2 regions of the Natronosporangium hydrolyticum genome follow, and region 2 is predicted to be linked to the other one. Evidence: riboswitches for the same ligand, from Rfam matches in the RefSeq annotation. Region 2 holds a riboswitch; the other holds the start of a gene.
What was found. A riboswitch is a leader RNA that binds a small molecule or an ion and turns the genes downstream of it on or off. The one in region 2 is predicted to bind cobalamin.
Positions count from the first base shown of each region.

Region 1: another riboswitch for cobalamin. It lies ahead of JQS43_RS05565 ((2Fe-2S) ferredoxin domain-containing protein); the one in region 2 lies ahead of JQS43_RS10780 (ABC transporter substrate-binding protein).

Region 1 covers NZ_CP070499.1:1,205,974-1,213,669, forward strand. The annotation lists gene JQS43_RS05555 (glycosyltransferase family 2 protein) at 1-331, opposite strand, end outside; gene JQS43_RS05560 (HEAT repeat domain-containing protein) at 328-1,464, opposite strand; gene JQS43_RS05565 ((2Fe-2S) ferredoxin domain-containing protein) at 1,555-2,310, opposite strand; cobalamin riboswitch at 2,339-2,550, opposite strand; gene JQS43_RS05570 (S1 family peptidase) at 2,659-3,540, opposite strand; gene JQS43_RS05575 (cellulase-like family protein) at 3,713-4,990, opposite strand; gene JQS43_RS05580 (carbohydrate ABC transporter permease) at 4,987-5,811, opposite strand; gene JQS43_RS05585 (carbohydrate ABC transporter permease) at 5,808-6,737, opposite strand; gene JQS43_RS05590 (ABC transporter substrate-binding protein) at 6,734-7,696, opposite strand, start outside.
Region 2 covers NZ_CP070499.1:2,432,386-2,440,081, forward strand. The annotation lists gene JQS43_RS10755 (ABC transporter permease) at 1-737, shown strand, start outside; gene JQS43_RS10760 (sulfotransferase family protein) at 1,322-1,930, opposite strand; gene JQS43_RS10765 (ABC transporter ATP-binding protein) at 1,965-2,798, opposite strand; gene JQS43_RS10770 (FecCD family ABC transporter permease) at 2,795-3,850, opposite strand; gene JQS43_RS10775 (FecCD family ABC transporter permease) at 3,847-4,941, opposite strand; gene JQS43_RS10780 (ABC transporter substrate-binding protein) at 4,953-6,020, opposite strand; cobalamin riboswitch at 6,050-6,241, opposite strand; gene JQS43_RS10785 (BNR-4 repeat-containing protein) at 6,405-7,696, shown strand, end outside.

The DNA.
Region 1 (7,696 bases), 1.2 Mb from region 2:
TCAACAGCGCGGTCGTCTGATCCGTCGAGCCGTCGTCGATTACCACCACCTGGGTACGCGGATAGCGCAGCGCGAGCATTGCGTGTACCGCGGTGACGATCCCGGCACCCTCGTTGTGGGCCGGCATCAGCACTGAGATCGAGGGGGTCAGCGGGCTGCGGAAGGTGAGGTCGAGCCCGGCGAACGCGCGCCGCCGGACGTTGCTGGCCAGCTCCCAACCGCCGAGCAGCACCAGCACCAGCAGCGAGCTGTTGAGGAGCAGAAAGTAGCCGAGAATCACCACGTCGGTGTAGCGGAGGACCTCGCCGACCCAGTAACTTAGCTGGTTCATGAGCGCAGGGCTTCCCGCTTCGGGGCGGGGGCCGGCTCCCGGGCCGCGGCGGACCTCGCTATCCGGTCGAGTACCGCGTTGGCGTGCTCGGCGCCGCGTCGGGCCGGCCCGGTAGCGGTCGCCTGCGTCGCGGCCGCCCGGTTGAGGGCGGCGAGCCCGGTGGGGCCGAGTCGGGACAGGGCGGTGGCGGCGGCCCCCGCGACATGGTCGTCCCCGCACGTCAACAACTCGGCCAGCGGCGTCACCGCGTCGACCGCGCCGAGCTCGCCCAGCGCCGCCGCGGCGGCGGCGCGCAGCGGCGCCGGCTCTGCAGGCTGGGTGCTGGCGAGCAGCGGCGCCATCGCGGCTCCAGACCCGAGCCGGCCCAGCGTCTTCGCCGCCCGGAGCCGCACCGGCTGCGAGCGGTCGTCCTGTAGCACTTCGGCGACCTGGGCCGGGACCCGGCCGGCGAGGCCGCCCTCGCCTTCGAAGGTGCCGATCAGGCGCATCGCATCGAGGACCGTTGTCTGCACCAACGGCGGTCCGGTGAGGGCCGGCAACAGCATCGGGGCGATCCTGGGCCCGAGCTGGGCGAGCGCGTGGGCGACGAGCTGGGAGGGGGCGGGCTGGGGTGGTTGGAGGCTGCTGAGCAGCGGGCGGGCGGCGGCGGGGTCGCCGATCCGGCCCAGCGCCTGGATGGCGGCGACCCGTACCTCGGGGTGGGTGTCGGCGAGGAGCCGGCACAGCTGCGGTACCGAGGCGCCGTCGTGCAGGCTGCCGAGCGCGGCGGCGGACCGGGCGCGGCGCACCGCGCTGATGCTGTGTAGCTCGCGCCGGGCCTGGTGGACCAGCCCGCGGCGGGCCAGCAGGGTGGCGAGCGCTTCGTGTGCCTCGCCTCGGACCTTGGTCAGTAGCTCGAAGGCGCTCGGCGCCACCGCCCGCCAGTCGGCGGCGGGCATCCGCGCCAGCTCCGTTAGCTCGGCCGGATCGCCGCTGGCGACGAAGGCGAAGAGCAGCTGCCGTGGCCGGGCGACGCGCCGGGCGCGTCGCCGTTCGGTGAGCACCCGGCCGGCGTGGATGGCCGCGATCGTCACCGCGATCACCCCTGCTACGGCGAACAGGATGACCGAGGCGAGCGTGGCCAGCTGAGTCATGAGCGGTCCGGGGCCTGGTGGCCGGGGACCAGCCGGGGCAACCACCGCCTCATAAAATGAGACTAACTCGAAATATCCCCTATATGCCTCCTACCTGCCGGTAGTGAGCCGGGTGGTGGCGCGGGAGTCTGCTACCACCCGGCCCTGGGCCAGATGCTCATCAATAATCCGCCCGGCCAACTCCTCGTCCACGGCCGTGTACCAGACATCCTCCGGATGCACCACCACCAGCGGGCCCAGGTTGCACGGGAAGAGGCAGCCGGTGCTGGTCACGAGCGTGTCGTCGGCGAGGCCGGCGGCGGCGATCCGTTCGCTCAGCGCGTCGGCCGCCGCTGCCGCTCCGTACGCCGCGCAGCGCGGCCCCCGACAGACCAGCACGTGGTGCCGGTGGCGCGGGATGGTCGACCAGGCCGGGCTGCGGAACGGCCCAGGCACCCCGCCGATGGCGGTCACCGGATCCGCCAGCGCCGCGAGAATGGTGCTGACCAGCTCCGGCTGGAGCGCCAGGGGCGCGGTGACTGCGACGGTCGGCAGCCCGCTGGCGCACTGGTCGCCCCGGGTCTGCACCCAGTGTCCGTGGGTACGCCGCAGCCACACGTCGAGATACCGGTCGGGCGGCAGGTGGGTCGGCACCAGCACGATCTCGCTGGCCCCGGCGTCAGTCGCCTGGTCGAGCGCTGTGACGAGCGAGGGCGCTTCGCCGTCGAGGAAGCAGGCGCCGACCGGGCTGTCATCGCCGCGACGGCCCAGCTCGGCGGCGACCGCCGTGGCGAGTTGACGTACCGTCTCCTGGCCACCGCTCTGGGCGACCTGCCGGGCGACCAGCAGGATGTGTCGACTATTCATAGCCGGACCGTGCCTCCCACACCTCGTGGACGGGTCTCGTGCCGTGGCCGGTCTCCTGGCTGACGGGGTGGTGCGGCGACGGTCTGCCTTCCCGGACACCCGAGTTGGCGTCCAGTGGCCGCTCCCGCCCGCTGGTGCGGGTGGTTGGCGAGCGTCGATCGTCGACTTCCCGATCACAGTGGCGAGGGCCGCTCCGGTTTCGCACCGGTCTTCCCGAGCACCACGGCAGCGTCACGATAGCCGTACAAAGCGGCGCCGAACCAGCGCGGGTGACCATGACAAGGATCACGTGCGCTGGTTCGGCGCCGGTCGGTACCGGGGTCTGCCGGTGATCAGGCGGTGCGGTGATCAGGGTGCGGTGAGCAGGGTGAGATTGCCGCTGCTCAGGATCGGCAGCAGCGGCTGGAAGAAGGTGACACCCCCGGCCGCGCAGTTGCCGGAGCCGCCGGAGACGATGCCCTGCCCCTGGTAGTTGCCGGAGAAGACCGGGCCGCCGGAGTCGCCCGGCTCGGCGCAGAGGGTGGTTCGGGTCAGCCCGGTGACCGTGCCCTGTGGGTAGTTGACGGTGACGTTCTTGGCGGTGATCGTGCCGCAGGTGTACCCGGTGGTCGAACCGATCTTGCACACCGAGCCGCCGATCGGGGCCTCTTGTGAACCGGTGGTGATCGGCGTCGGGATCCAGTCGTCGGTCACCAGCACCACCGCCCAGTCGCTGCCGGGGAACTGGGAGAGCCAGAAGTTGCCCTGTGGCTCCTGGTTGAACCCGTAGGTCCGGACACCGACGGAGCCACAGTGGCCAGCGGTAATGAAGCCGTTCTGGCCGGCGGTGGTGCGGATCAGGAAGCCGACGGTGCAGCGGTTGTTGTTTGCATAGTAGGGGTCGCCCTCCTGCAGCGGCCAGGGCTGCAACAGCCGCGGGGCCTCGGCGGTGGTGACCACGGTGATCAGGTCGTCGCTGACCCCGTTGGCCTCGGCGAACTCGGCCGCGACGGGCTCGGCCTCCGGTAGCACCTCGACGACCACTTGATCGGTGGCCTCGTCGACGTACCAGCTGGTGACCGACTCCGGCGGTGCCGCCGCCCGGTCGAGGGCGGTCTTCGCCGCGGCCAACTGGCCGAGGCCGGGTGAGTCGGGAGCGGCCGCGTGGGCGGTGGGGGAGAGCGCCAGGGCGGCGAGGATGCCGGCGGTAGCCGCGGCAGCGACGAGCCGGCCAATGCGGGCGGGTCTCATGAGCGCCTCCGATCGGGAGAGCTGGCAGGCACAGGGGTCGATGGCGCCGAACCTATATAGCCGCGTCTCTATCGGTCAAGGCGTAACCGGTGGGGAAAGCCCTATCCGCTGGATAAGCGGGCGCCGCCCGGGCCCGCGCGTCCAGTCGTTGTCCAGCCGTGGGCCGACCCGCTCAGCCGCGTGGCGCGTCGAGGAACTCTCGGTTGAGCCGGCGCTGCCACTCCGCCATCCGCCACATCGGATGATGCGGTGCCGCGTTCGAGCAGATCAGAGTGCCCCAGGCGTCGATGTCGGCGCTGGCACGGACCGCCCGTTCGCAGACGTCGCGCCCGACCGGGCCGTCCTCGAACTCGCCTGTCAGTGGGGTGTAGCCCACCCAACCCTCGGCGAAGACCAGCGGGACCTGATGGTCGGTGGCCCAGTCGGCGGCTACCGCCAGCCAGATCTCCAGCGCCGCTGCCATGCTGCGCCGGTGGTCACCGTAGCGTTCGTAGAGCCAGCGGTCCCACTTCGCCGGGTCGCACCAGTCGTGGGCGTAGACCTCCCGCGGTGGGACCACGGTGGCGGCCACCCGCCACCGGTCGGGCTCCGGGGGCAGCCACTGCTCCAGCGGCGGCGCGTCCGGCCGCAGCAGTTCGGCGTACGCGCGTTGCTGCGGGAACGGCCGGCTCAGGTCGCGTAGCGCGAATTCGCTGACCAGCTCGTCGAGCACCCCGTAGACGTAGGGGTGGAAGACCGCCACGTCGGCGTTCTCCGGCACGCCGCGCATCCGGCCCACCGGCACCCCGGCGTAGTTCGTGGTCACCAGGGCCGCCGGGTGTCGGGCCTTGAGCCGGTCGATGCCGTCGGTGAGGTACGGCTTGAGGCCGAGAACCGGGTCGGCGCCGGCCGGCAGCACCTCGGTGAGCCGGCTGAACTGCACCTCGTTGTGGAGTTCGACGAACGCGACCCGGTCGTCGAGGCCCTCGGTCGCCAGTAGATCGAGGAGGTCGGCGAGGGCGTCGGCGAGCGCGGTCACCCGGTCGGCCGGCGGTACCGCCGACAGCGCCTGGTGCCAGGAGTCGTCGGCGAGGAACGCGGGGCTCTGCTGATACTCCCAACTGGAGACGATGATGTAGCAGTCGTGCCGCTGGGCGGCCCGAAACAGCTCCAGCAGGTGCGCCCGTCCGTCGACGGTGGCCGGGGTGGCCACGTCGTACCACCGGGTGCGCTGCCCGTACTCGCCGCCCAGGCCGCCGAAGCGCAGCGCGGTGGTGTCGAGCCCACTGCCGAAGAGTAGGTAGGGCATCGCGCAGATCCGGATCGTGTTGTAGCCGCGCGCGACCGCCTGCGCGAACGCCTCGTCCAGGTCGGCGAAGACGTCCCCCGGGGCGGTACGCGTGTACCAGCTGAAGTCCCACAGCGTGATGGTGAGCCGGTCGGGTAGGTGGGCGGGGATGGTCGTACTCATTTGCTCGATCCCATCAGGAGTCCGGAGACGAAGTGACGTTGGAAGGCGAAGAAGACGATGGCGGTGGGGATGGCGGCCAGGATCGAGCCGGCGGCGACCACGTTCCAGTTGCTGACGAAGCCGCCCTGCAGGTTGAGCAGTGCGGCGGTGACCGGCAGCTTACTTTGGCTCTGCAGCACCGCCAGCGACCAGATCAGGTCGTTGAAGATCCAGGTGGTCGCGAGCGCGGCCAACGCGGCGAGCGCTGGTCGGCACAGCGGCATGATGATCCGGGCGTAGGTGTGGGCCGGTCCGGCGCCGTCGATCCGGGCGGCCTCGGTGATCTCGTTCGGGATCGAGCGCATGAACCCGTAGAGCACGAAGGTGTAGAAACCCATCCCGAATCCGATGTGGATGGCGATCAGGCCGTAGACGGTGTCGTAGACGCCGAGCGACTCGGTGATCTTCGAGACCGGGATCAGCAGGATCTGTGGTGGCAGCAGGTTCCCCGCCAGCATGGTCAACAAGATGGTACGCCGGAACGGGATTTCGTACCGGCTCAGAGCGAACGCCGCCATCGAGGCGAGGAGCAGGCTGAGGATGACCGCCGGCACGGTGACCTGGATGCTGACCCACATCGCCTGACCCATGCCGCCCGAGCCGAGGGCGGTCCGGAAGCCGTCCAGCGTGAATCCGGCGGGTAGCGCGGTGAGTCCGCGGCGGGTGATGTCGTCGAAGGGACGGAAGGCGATGAAGACCACGAAGATCATCGGCGCCACCCACAGCAGGGAGAGCGGGGCCATGATCCCGTGGAACAGCCAGTCCTTGCCCCGCCGGCTCATGACTCGACCTCCTGCCGGGTAGCGCGGACCAGGTAGGTGATGATGAAGACGATCGCCAACGCGAAGATCACCACTGCGAGCGCGGAGGCGTAGCCAAGGTTGAGGAAGGTGAATCCCTGCTGGAACATGTAGGTGCTCAGCAGCTCGGTCGAGCGGTACGGGCCGCCGCCGGTCATCGCCCAGACGATGTCGAAGGTCCGGACCGCCTCGATCACGGTGACCGCGAAGACCACCGTGTTCACCCCTCGTAGCTGCGGCCAGATGACGTACCGGAAGCGTTGCCAGGGGCCCGCGCCGTCCACCGCCGACGCGTCCTGCAGCGCCGGATCGCATGACTTGAGCCCGGCCAGGTAGAGCACCATGATGTAGCCGACCTGCCGCCACACCGCCGCGATCAGCACCGCGTAGAGCGCGGTGTCCGGGTCGGCCAGCCACTGCCGCTCCAGGTCACCGAGCCCGAGCAGCCCCAGCGAGGTGTTGACGGTGCCGTCCGGCTGGTATTGCACCCGCCAGAAGAGTCCGGTCACCGCCAGTGAGAAGACCATCGGCAGGAAGATGGCGCTGCGGTAGAGCCCCACCCCGCGGCGGGGGCGGTTCAGCGCCAGCGCCAGTATCAGCCCGCCCACCACCGACAGTCCGCCGAAGCCCACCGCCCAGATCACGTTGTTCCGGAGCGCCTGGTGGAACACCGGGTCGGCGAAGAGGTTCTCGTAGTTGGCGATGCCGACCGGCTCCGGCGGGCCGACGCCGCCCCACTGGGTGAACGACAGGTAGAAGCTGTTCAACGCCGGCCAGAACACGAGCCCCACCTCGATGGCGGCGGGCAGGAGCAGGAAACCCCAGACCGGCCACGGCACCTGGCGCCGGGTGGGAACCCGGCGCCGGGGCGCGGCCGGCCGGCTCGTTGTGGTGGCGGCGCTGGTCACGACGAGAAGACCCGCGCGGCGGCGGACTGCCAATCAGCCAGGATCGTGTCCACATCGTCGGGACGGTCGAGGAACCTGGTCAGCGCATCGTCGGCGGTGGTCTGCAGCTCGTCGCTGGAGTCGCGGTTGAAGAACTGGGTGATCGCCGCGCTCTCGTTGAGCAGCTCAATCCCCTTCTGCACCAGCGGCGAGAAGCTCGAGGTGTCGACGTCCGGGGAGGTGGGGAGGTTCGACGAGGCCGAGAGCTCGATGAACTTCTGCTGCGCCTCGGGTGAGGCGAGGTGGGCGAGCAGGCTCATCGCGCCCTCCGGGTCGGTCGAGTTGGCGCTGGCGAAGTAGCCGTCGGTGGGCGCCTCCTCGGCCAGCGGCACGGCGGAGTCGATGACCGGGACCCGGAAGAAGTCGATGTCGTCGAGCTCGTCCTCGGGCACCAGTTGGGTGATGAAGGCGCCGATCAGGTACATGCCGGCGCTCTTGTTCACCAGCGGGGTGACCGCGTCCTGCCAGGACTGTGAGCGGCCGTTCGGGTCGAAGTAGGGCAGCAGCTCCCGGTACCGCTCCATCACCTCGCGAACTTCCGGGCCGTCGAATGAGTGCTCGCCAGCGAGCAGCTCCCGGTGGAAGTCGACGCCGTTGATCCGCAGGTTGAGGTAGTCGAACCAGCCGGAGGCCACCCATGGCGTACCGCCGGTGCCCATCGCCAGTGGGTCGGCGCCCTGGCCCTGGATCTCGGCGCAGAGCGCCAGGAAGTCGTCCCAGGTCTCGGCGGGCTGCACGCCCCACTCGTCGAAGGCGGAGCGCCGGTAGAACACGCCCCACCAGTAGTAGTTGGTGGGTACGAAGATCTGTTGGCCGGCGTCGTCGGTGGAGAGTTCCCGCAGCGCGTCGGAGAAGTTGGCGCACGCGCCGTCGCCGCTCCACAGGTCGGAGAGGTCGAGCAGGAATCCGCGCTGGGCGTA
Region 2 (7,696 bases):
GGATCGCCGCCGCAGCGGCGGCCGGGATGCTGATCGCGGGGCTACTGGCCCTGCTCGCGATCCGGTACCTGGTCGACCAGATCGTGGTCGGGGTGGTGCTGATCGTCTTCGCGCTCGGGTTGACTGGGTTCCTCTTCGAACAGTTGATGGCGCGCGACCCGAGCCGCTACAACCAGCCGGACCGCGTGCCGACCTGGGAGGTGCCGGGGCTGTCGGAGATTCCGCTGCTAGGGCCGGTGCTCTTCCGCGGCAACATCTTCGTCTACCTGGCGCTGGCGCTGGTGGTGCTGCTCTACTTCGGACTGTTCCGGACCCGTTGGGGGCTGCGTACCCGGGCGGTGGGGGAGCACCCAGCCGCGGCCGACACCGTCGGCGTCCGGGTGAACCTGCTGCGCTACCGCAACATGTTGCTGGCCGGGGCGGTCGCCGGGGTGGGCGGGGCCTACTTCACGCTGCTCGCCACCACCAACTTCAACAAGGGCATGACCTCCGGGCTGGGCTTCATCGCCCTGGCCGCGATGATCTTCGGCCGGTGGCACCCGGTCGGGGTGCTGCTCGCCGCGCTCTTCTTCGGCTTCAGTCGCTCGTTGTCGGTCTATCTGGGGACGATCGGCAGCCCGATCCCGAGCCAGTTCCTCAACATGCTGCCCTACATCGCCACCATCATCGCGGTAGCCGGCCTGGTGGGCCACGTCCGGCCGCCGGCCGCCGGCGGTCAACCCTACGTCAAAGGTTGAGGCAATCGGCGTGGACCGCAAGGCCCAGAACGAGTCCGGTTCCCGCTGCTCGTCAACCCAGTGGTCGGCGGCTTCAGCCGCGGGTCCGGTAGGGCCCCGTTGCGTGGCCTACGAGAGCTGCGAGCACAAACGGAGCAGTTGATCACCCGGCGCCGGCCGGGCACCGACCGAGGAGCCAGGTCCGTGCGCCTAGCTCGACGCGGCCCAGTCATCTACCACGCTGCTGGTTGTTCGCTCGCTCTCGTCGCTTGGTGGGTTGAGTGGTGCCAGAATTGCCGGGACTATGGGGATTGACGGGCAGCACGGCTCACCACTCAACCCACCAAGCTGGCCGGTGACCGCTGACCCCACGGAGGTGCGGTTGGGGCGGCGCGGGGGCCTGGCGGCGCGGTGGGTGGCTAGATGGCGCGGTGCGGGGGCCAGGCGCGGTGCGGTGGACAGATGGCGCCAACCGGCGCTGCTCCGTTTGTGCTAGCAGCTCTCGTAGGCAACAACCGGAGGCCCCACCCATTCGTTCACCCGCCAAGATCATCAAGCGGAGTGGCGTGAGCTGCCCAACCTTGACCCAGCTAGCTGGGCCCCGATCACCCTCGTTCGATGAACTCGGCGCGATCGTTGACGTGTGGGAACGGCTCCGCCGGCTCGGGTACGCCGAGGAACTCGCAGAGCCGCGGCCAGCCCTCGCCGGGCTTGTATACCAGCAGCCGCTCGGCCGGCACCTCCGCTTGCACCTGCTGGTTGTGCCGCAGGTACGCGGCGATGGCGTGCTCGCGGTCCTCGGGGCGGCCATCGAAGCAGCGCTCGACCAGCACGCGTCGCCGCATCGCCAACCAGCCCTCACCCAGGTGGTCCCGGACGCCGTCCAGCCAGCCCTGGTAGATGGTGGACCGGAAGCTGTCGTACCACTTCTCCGGATCCCGTACCGTCAGCAGCACCTTGGCCTGCGGGTAGGCGGCGGCGAGCTCCCGCCAGAAGACCGAACCGGGCCAGTCCATGGTCGCGGTGTAGCGGTGGTAGATGCGTTCCCAGTCGAAGTCCGGGTCGTCGAGGGCCTCGGTGAACAGCGCCGCCTGCGCCGGCTCGGCGATCACCTCCAGCATGTGGTGGCAGGAGTAGCCGAGCTGCTCCAGCGCGGCGCGCATGGAGGCGGTTCCGGTGCGGCCCCAGCCGGCACCGATGATCTGAAGGGGCATGTGATCATCTTGCCACGGCGGCGGCCCTCATAGGTCAACCCGGCAGCACCCCGGGCTGCGGCAGGATCAACGGGGTGCCGGCGAGCGGGTCCGGGATCACCGTGCAGGTGACCGAGAAGACCTCTTTGATCAGCTCGGCGGTGACGATCTCGGCGGGCGCGCCCTCGGCGGTGATCTGCCCGTCCCGCATCGCGATCAAATGGTGGGTGTAGCGGCAGGCCATGTTGATGTCGTGCAGCACCAGCACAATGGTCCGGCCCAGCCGCCGGTTCAGCGCCACCAGCAGCTCCAACACCTCGATCTGGTGCGCCAGATCCAGGTAGGTGGTGGGCTCGTCGAGCAGCATGATCTCTGGGTCCTGCGCCAGCGCCAGCGCGATCCACACCCGTTGCCGCTGCCCGCCGGAGAGTTCGTCGATCGGTTGCTCGGAGAGCTGGGCGACCCCGGTTGCCTGCATCGCCGCCGCCACCGCCTGGTCGTCGGCGGTGCTCCACTGCCGGAACCAGCGCTGATGCGGATGCCGGCCCCGGCCGATCAGATCGGCGACGGTGATGCCGTCCGGGGCGATCGGCTGCTGCGGCAGCAGGCCGAGCTGCCGGGCCAGGGTCCGGGCGGGCAGTGTGGAGAGATCCGCGCCGTCGAGCAGCACCCGGCCCGACTGTGGTCGCAGCAGCCGGGCGAGGCCACGCAGCAGGGTGGACTTGCCGCAGCCGTTGGCGCCGACGACGGTGGTGATGCGGCCCTGCGGCAGCGTCACCGAAACGCCGTCGACGACCAGTTTGTCCCGATAACCGAGGCTGAGCTGGTCGGCGGCGAGGCTGGGGACGGGGTGTGACGGGGAGGCGGTGTGCGGCGGGGAGATGGTCATCCGGCGTGTCCTATTCGGTTGGCCCGGGCGAGCAGGTAGAGCAGCATCGGTGCGCCGAGGATCGCGGTGAGCACCCCGACCGGCAGCTCGGTGGGGCTGAACAGCAGTCGGGCGGCCAGGTCCGCGCTGACCACGATCAGCGCGCCGACCGCGGCCGACGCCGCCAGCCCGGTCTGCCGTTCGGCCAGGATCCGTCGGGTGATCTGGGGCGCCACCAGCGCCACGAAGCCGATCGGGCCGGCCGCCGCGGTCGCCATGGCGGCCAGCACGACCGCCACCAGCAACAGCGGGGTCCGACCGCCACCGGCCCGGCCGGAGAGCGTCTGCGCCAGATCGTCCCCGAGCTCGAGCAACCGCAGCTGCCGGGCGAGGATGAGCAGCGTCGGCACCACTACGGCGAGGGTCAGCCCGATGACGGTGACGTGCAGCGTGGTCCGGTTGGCGAGGCTGCCGGTGAGCCAGGCGGCCGCGACCAACGCCCGGTAGATGTCGGCCCGGATCAGCAGCAACGAGATCCCCGATCCGAGCATCGCCGCGACGCCGATGCCGACCAGCACCAGCCGGAAACCATTGAGCCCCCGCTTGTACGCGATGGCGAGGATGAGCGCCGCGGTGAGCAGCGCCCCGGCCAGCGCCCCGACGACGGTCATGAGCCCGCTGCCGCCGAGCACCGTGAGCACGATCAGCGCACCCAGCGCCGCGCCCGAGTTGATGCCGATCACATCGGGGCTGACCAGCGGGTTGCCGGCGATCCGTTGCAGGATCGCGCCGGAGAGGGCGAACGCGGCGCCGACCCCGAGGCCGGTGAGCGCCCGCGGCAACCGGTCGCCGATCACCACGTCCCGTTCGATCAGGGTCCCGCCACCGCCGAGGATGGATACCGCGTCGGTGAAGCTGATCGGGTACTCGCCCAGCGTCAGCGAGCAGGCCGCGATCAACGCGGCCAGGGTCCACGCGGTCGTGCCGAGCAGCAGGGAGCTGCGGCTCAGCCGGAGCGCGACGCCGCCGCGGGGGGAGCGGAGCAGCACCGCGTCCCGGGTCGGTCTGCTCACAGCTGCGGCACCTTCCGGTTGCGGACCAAGTAGAGGAAGAACGGCGCCCCGGCCAGCGCGGTGATGATGCCGACCTGCAGCTGCTGCGGCGCCACCAGCACCCGGCCGAGCACGTCTGCCAGCAGCAGCACGATCGGACCCAGCAGCACACACCACGGCAGTAGCCAGCGGTAGTCCGGTCCGGTGATCATCCGGGCGATATGCGGAATCACCAGTCCGACGAACCCGACCGGCCCGGCGACCGCGGTGGCCGCCCCGGCCAGCAGCACCACCGACAACGCCCCCACCGCTCGTACGGCCATCAGCTTGGTGCCGAGGCTGCTCGCCATGTCGTCGCCGAGCGCGATCGCGTTCAGTGCGCGGCTGATCACCACAGCGGCGACCGCACCGGCCACGATGAACGGGGTGACGATCACCAGGTCGGTACCGCCGGCGCGGGTGAGTGAGCCGACCACCCAGAACCGGAAGTCGTCCAGCGTCGAGGCGTCGAGCAGCGTGATCGCGGTGGTCACGGCCCCGACCAGGGCGGTGAACGCCGCCCCGGCGAGGGCGAGCTTCACCGGGGTGGCGCCACCGTGGCCGAGCGAACCGAGGAAGTAGACGAAGACCGCCGCGACCGCCGCGCCGACGAAGGCGAACCAGATGTAGCCGCTGACCGTGGCGACCCCCAGCAACGCCATCGCCAGCACGACCGCCAGCGCCGAGCCGGCGTTGACCCCCAGGATGCCGGGGCCGGCCAGGGGATTGCGGGTCAGCCCTTGCATCACCGCGCCGGCGATCCCCAGCGCCGCACCGACGAGCAGTCCGGTGACCGTGCGGGGGATCCGGACGTGCCGGACCACCCGGTCGAGGTCGCTCTCAGCGGGCCCGTCGAGGGCGGCGATCACGTCGGCGAACCCCACCGAGAAGTTGCCGACCAGGACGGAGAGGACGCTGACGACCCCGAGGACCAGGGCGGCGACCACCAACCCGGCGCCCCGGCCGAGGCCGCCGCGCAGCAGTACGCGCGGTGCCTGGGCCGGTCGGCGGGGCGGTGGTGGCTGTTGCGGCGCGGTGGTCTCGTCCCGACGAGCCACCGTGGCCTCTGCCACGCGCTGCTGCCCTACTGCTCGGTGAACAGCTCTGGGTGGAGCAGGGCGGCCACCTGTTCGATGCTGTGCGCTGCCCGGACGCCGGCGGACCGGTTGGCGAAAAGGAACGGGTGGACGTTGCCCTCGGCGACCGCGGTCACCCCGGCGAGCGCCGGGTTTTCCATGAGCTTGGCGACGTCCGGCTCCGCGTCGGCGTCGGTCAAGCTGGCGTCGCAGCATGCGCTGGTCAGGATCACATCCGGGTCGCGCTTGATGATTTCTTCGATGTCGATGTTGTTGTTGCGCAGCTCGGTCAGGTCCGCGAACGCGTTCTCGCCGCCGGCGTGTTCGATGATCTGGGTCCCGAAGTCGATCCCGCCGGCCACCCGGAAACCGCCGTCGTCCTGCGGCGAGATGATCGCGACCGTGGGCCGGGGGGCGTCCGCGACCCGCTCCTCGACCGCAGCCACCCGCGCTTCCAGTTCGGCGATGACCTCCTCGGCCCGGTCGGTCACCTCGAAGAGGGTCCCCAGGTCGTGCAGGTCGTCGTAGATCGTCGCCACTCGTACCGTGGCCGGGTCGATCGCCTCGTCGGCGAGCCCGTCTTCGCTGGGGCACAACGGGCTCAGGATCCAACTCTGGATGCCCAGCTCAGCCAGCCGGCCCCGGGTGCCGAAGCTGTTTGGATTGTCTTCGGCGAAGACGCCGTTGAAGCCGGAGAGTACGAAGTCCGGCTCGGTCGCCAGTAGCCCGTCGCGGCTGGGCAGCGAGGGCACATAGTCCGCGGCGGCCTGCGCGTCGGTGTACTCCGGCAGCACCTCGGAGTCGAGGAAGGCGGTCTGGACCAGCCGGTCGCTGATGCCTAGCGCATGGGCGACCTCAATGGCCGGCTGGTATGCCGCGTAGACTCGCTCCGGCGGGCCGTCGACCGCGACCTCGATGCCGCAGTTTTCGAGCAGGACGCGCGCTTCGCCGTCGGTGCCGTCGGCCTCGGCCGCCGAGCAGCCGGTGAGCAGCAGCGCTGCCGCACCCGATAAGGCCGCGCCAGCGCGCAGGGGCCGAGCAGCAAAAGGTTGCAGGGTGCCGATACGGGAGGCCATAAGCCCGCCTTTCCAGGTCCTCGTGGAACGGGTGCTAGCGTGCCGTGGCCGGTCTCCTGGCTAACGGGACCACCTGTGACACCCCTGCCTTCCCAGGACCGCTGGTCCCAGTGGCTCCACCCGCGAGGGCGGAACGGACGTGTCACGTCCCGATCACAGTGGCGAGGGCCGCGCCGGTTTCTTCACCGAACTTCCCGAGCACCACGGCCCGCGAACCATATCAAGGACTCGCCCGTCAGTCGACGCCGAGGAGTGTCACCGCGATGACTGTGCTGATCGCGATGCATGTGCTGATGTTGAGCCCGACCCGCCGGTGTGCGAGCGTGTATCCGCAGACGACGGCCGAGCCTCGCCGGCCAACCGGGATGAGAGGGACCTGTCACCATGAAAGGGTCAGAAGTCGGATCGGCTGGTCGCCCTAGCGTCGTCAACGACAACGGCGCCTGGTGCTGGTTCCAGGACGAGCGGGCGCTCGTCGACGCGGCGACGCAGACCCTGGTCGTCGGTTCGATCGCGGTCGGGGACGGGCCGGGCGGCGAGGCCCGTTCGGGCAACGTCGAGTTGGCCGTGGTTGACCTGCGGACGGGCACCAGCACCATCGTGGTGCTGCATGAGCGGCTGGAGGCCGACGACCACAACGTGCCGGCGCTGTGGCGGCGCAGCGACGGCCGCTGGCTGGCGGTGTATGCCCGGCACAAGACCGACGACCTGACCCGGTGGCGGATCAGCGAGCCCGGCGACCCGACCCGGTGGGGCCCGGAACGCAGCTTCGACTGGAGCGAGTTGACCGGCGGCCGCGGCGTCACCTACTCGAACCTGCATGCGCTGGACGGTCGGCTCTACTGTTTCGTGCGCGCCGTCAACGACGACCCGTGTGCGCTGGTATCCGACGATGAGGGTGCCACCTGGACCTACGCGGGGAAGCTCTTCACCCGGCCGAAGGTCGGTTACGTCAACGGTTACACCCGTTACGTCTCCGACGGCGCCCGGATCGACCTGGTCACCACCGATCACCACCCGCGTGATTTCGATAACTGTGTATATCACGGTTACGTTGCGGGTGGCGCGCTCTACCGCAGCGACGGCAGCGTGGTCGACGAGACGGCGCTGACCGGTGACGCCCCGTCGCAGGAGAAGCTCACCACCGTGCTGGCGGGCAGCTCGCAATGGGGTGGTGAGTGGATGACCCACTGCTGGACCACCGACATCCGGCGCTCGGCCGACGGCACGGTCGCCGCGGTGCTGACCGCCCGGGCCGGCGCCGCGCCGGCTTCGGCGGAGGCCGGGCTCGACAGCTGGCGTCCGGTGCCGGACCTGCGGTTCTTCTACGCCCGGATGTCGCCGAGCGGCGAGTGGGAGGTCCACCAGCTCGCCCACGCCGGCCCCGGGCTGCTGCCGCACGAACAGGACTACACCGGTCTGGCGGCGATCGACCCGTACGACCTGGGCTCGCTCTACGTCTCCACGCCGGTCGATCCGCGCGACGGCAGTGTCATGCCGCACTACGAAATTTTCCACGCCTACACTTCGGACGGCGGGGCGACCTGGCGGTGGCGGCCGATCACTGAAAAGTCCGATGTTGACAATCTGCGGCCGATCGTGGCGCCGGGCGACCCTGGGCGGGTCCCGCTGCTCTGGTTCCGCGGCGCAATGACCGCCTCCCAGCACTACCGCTG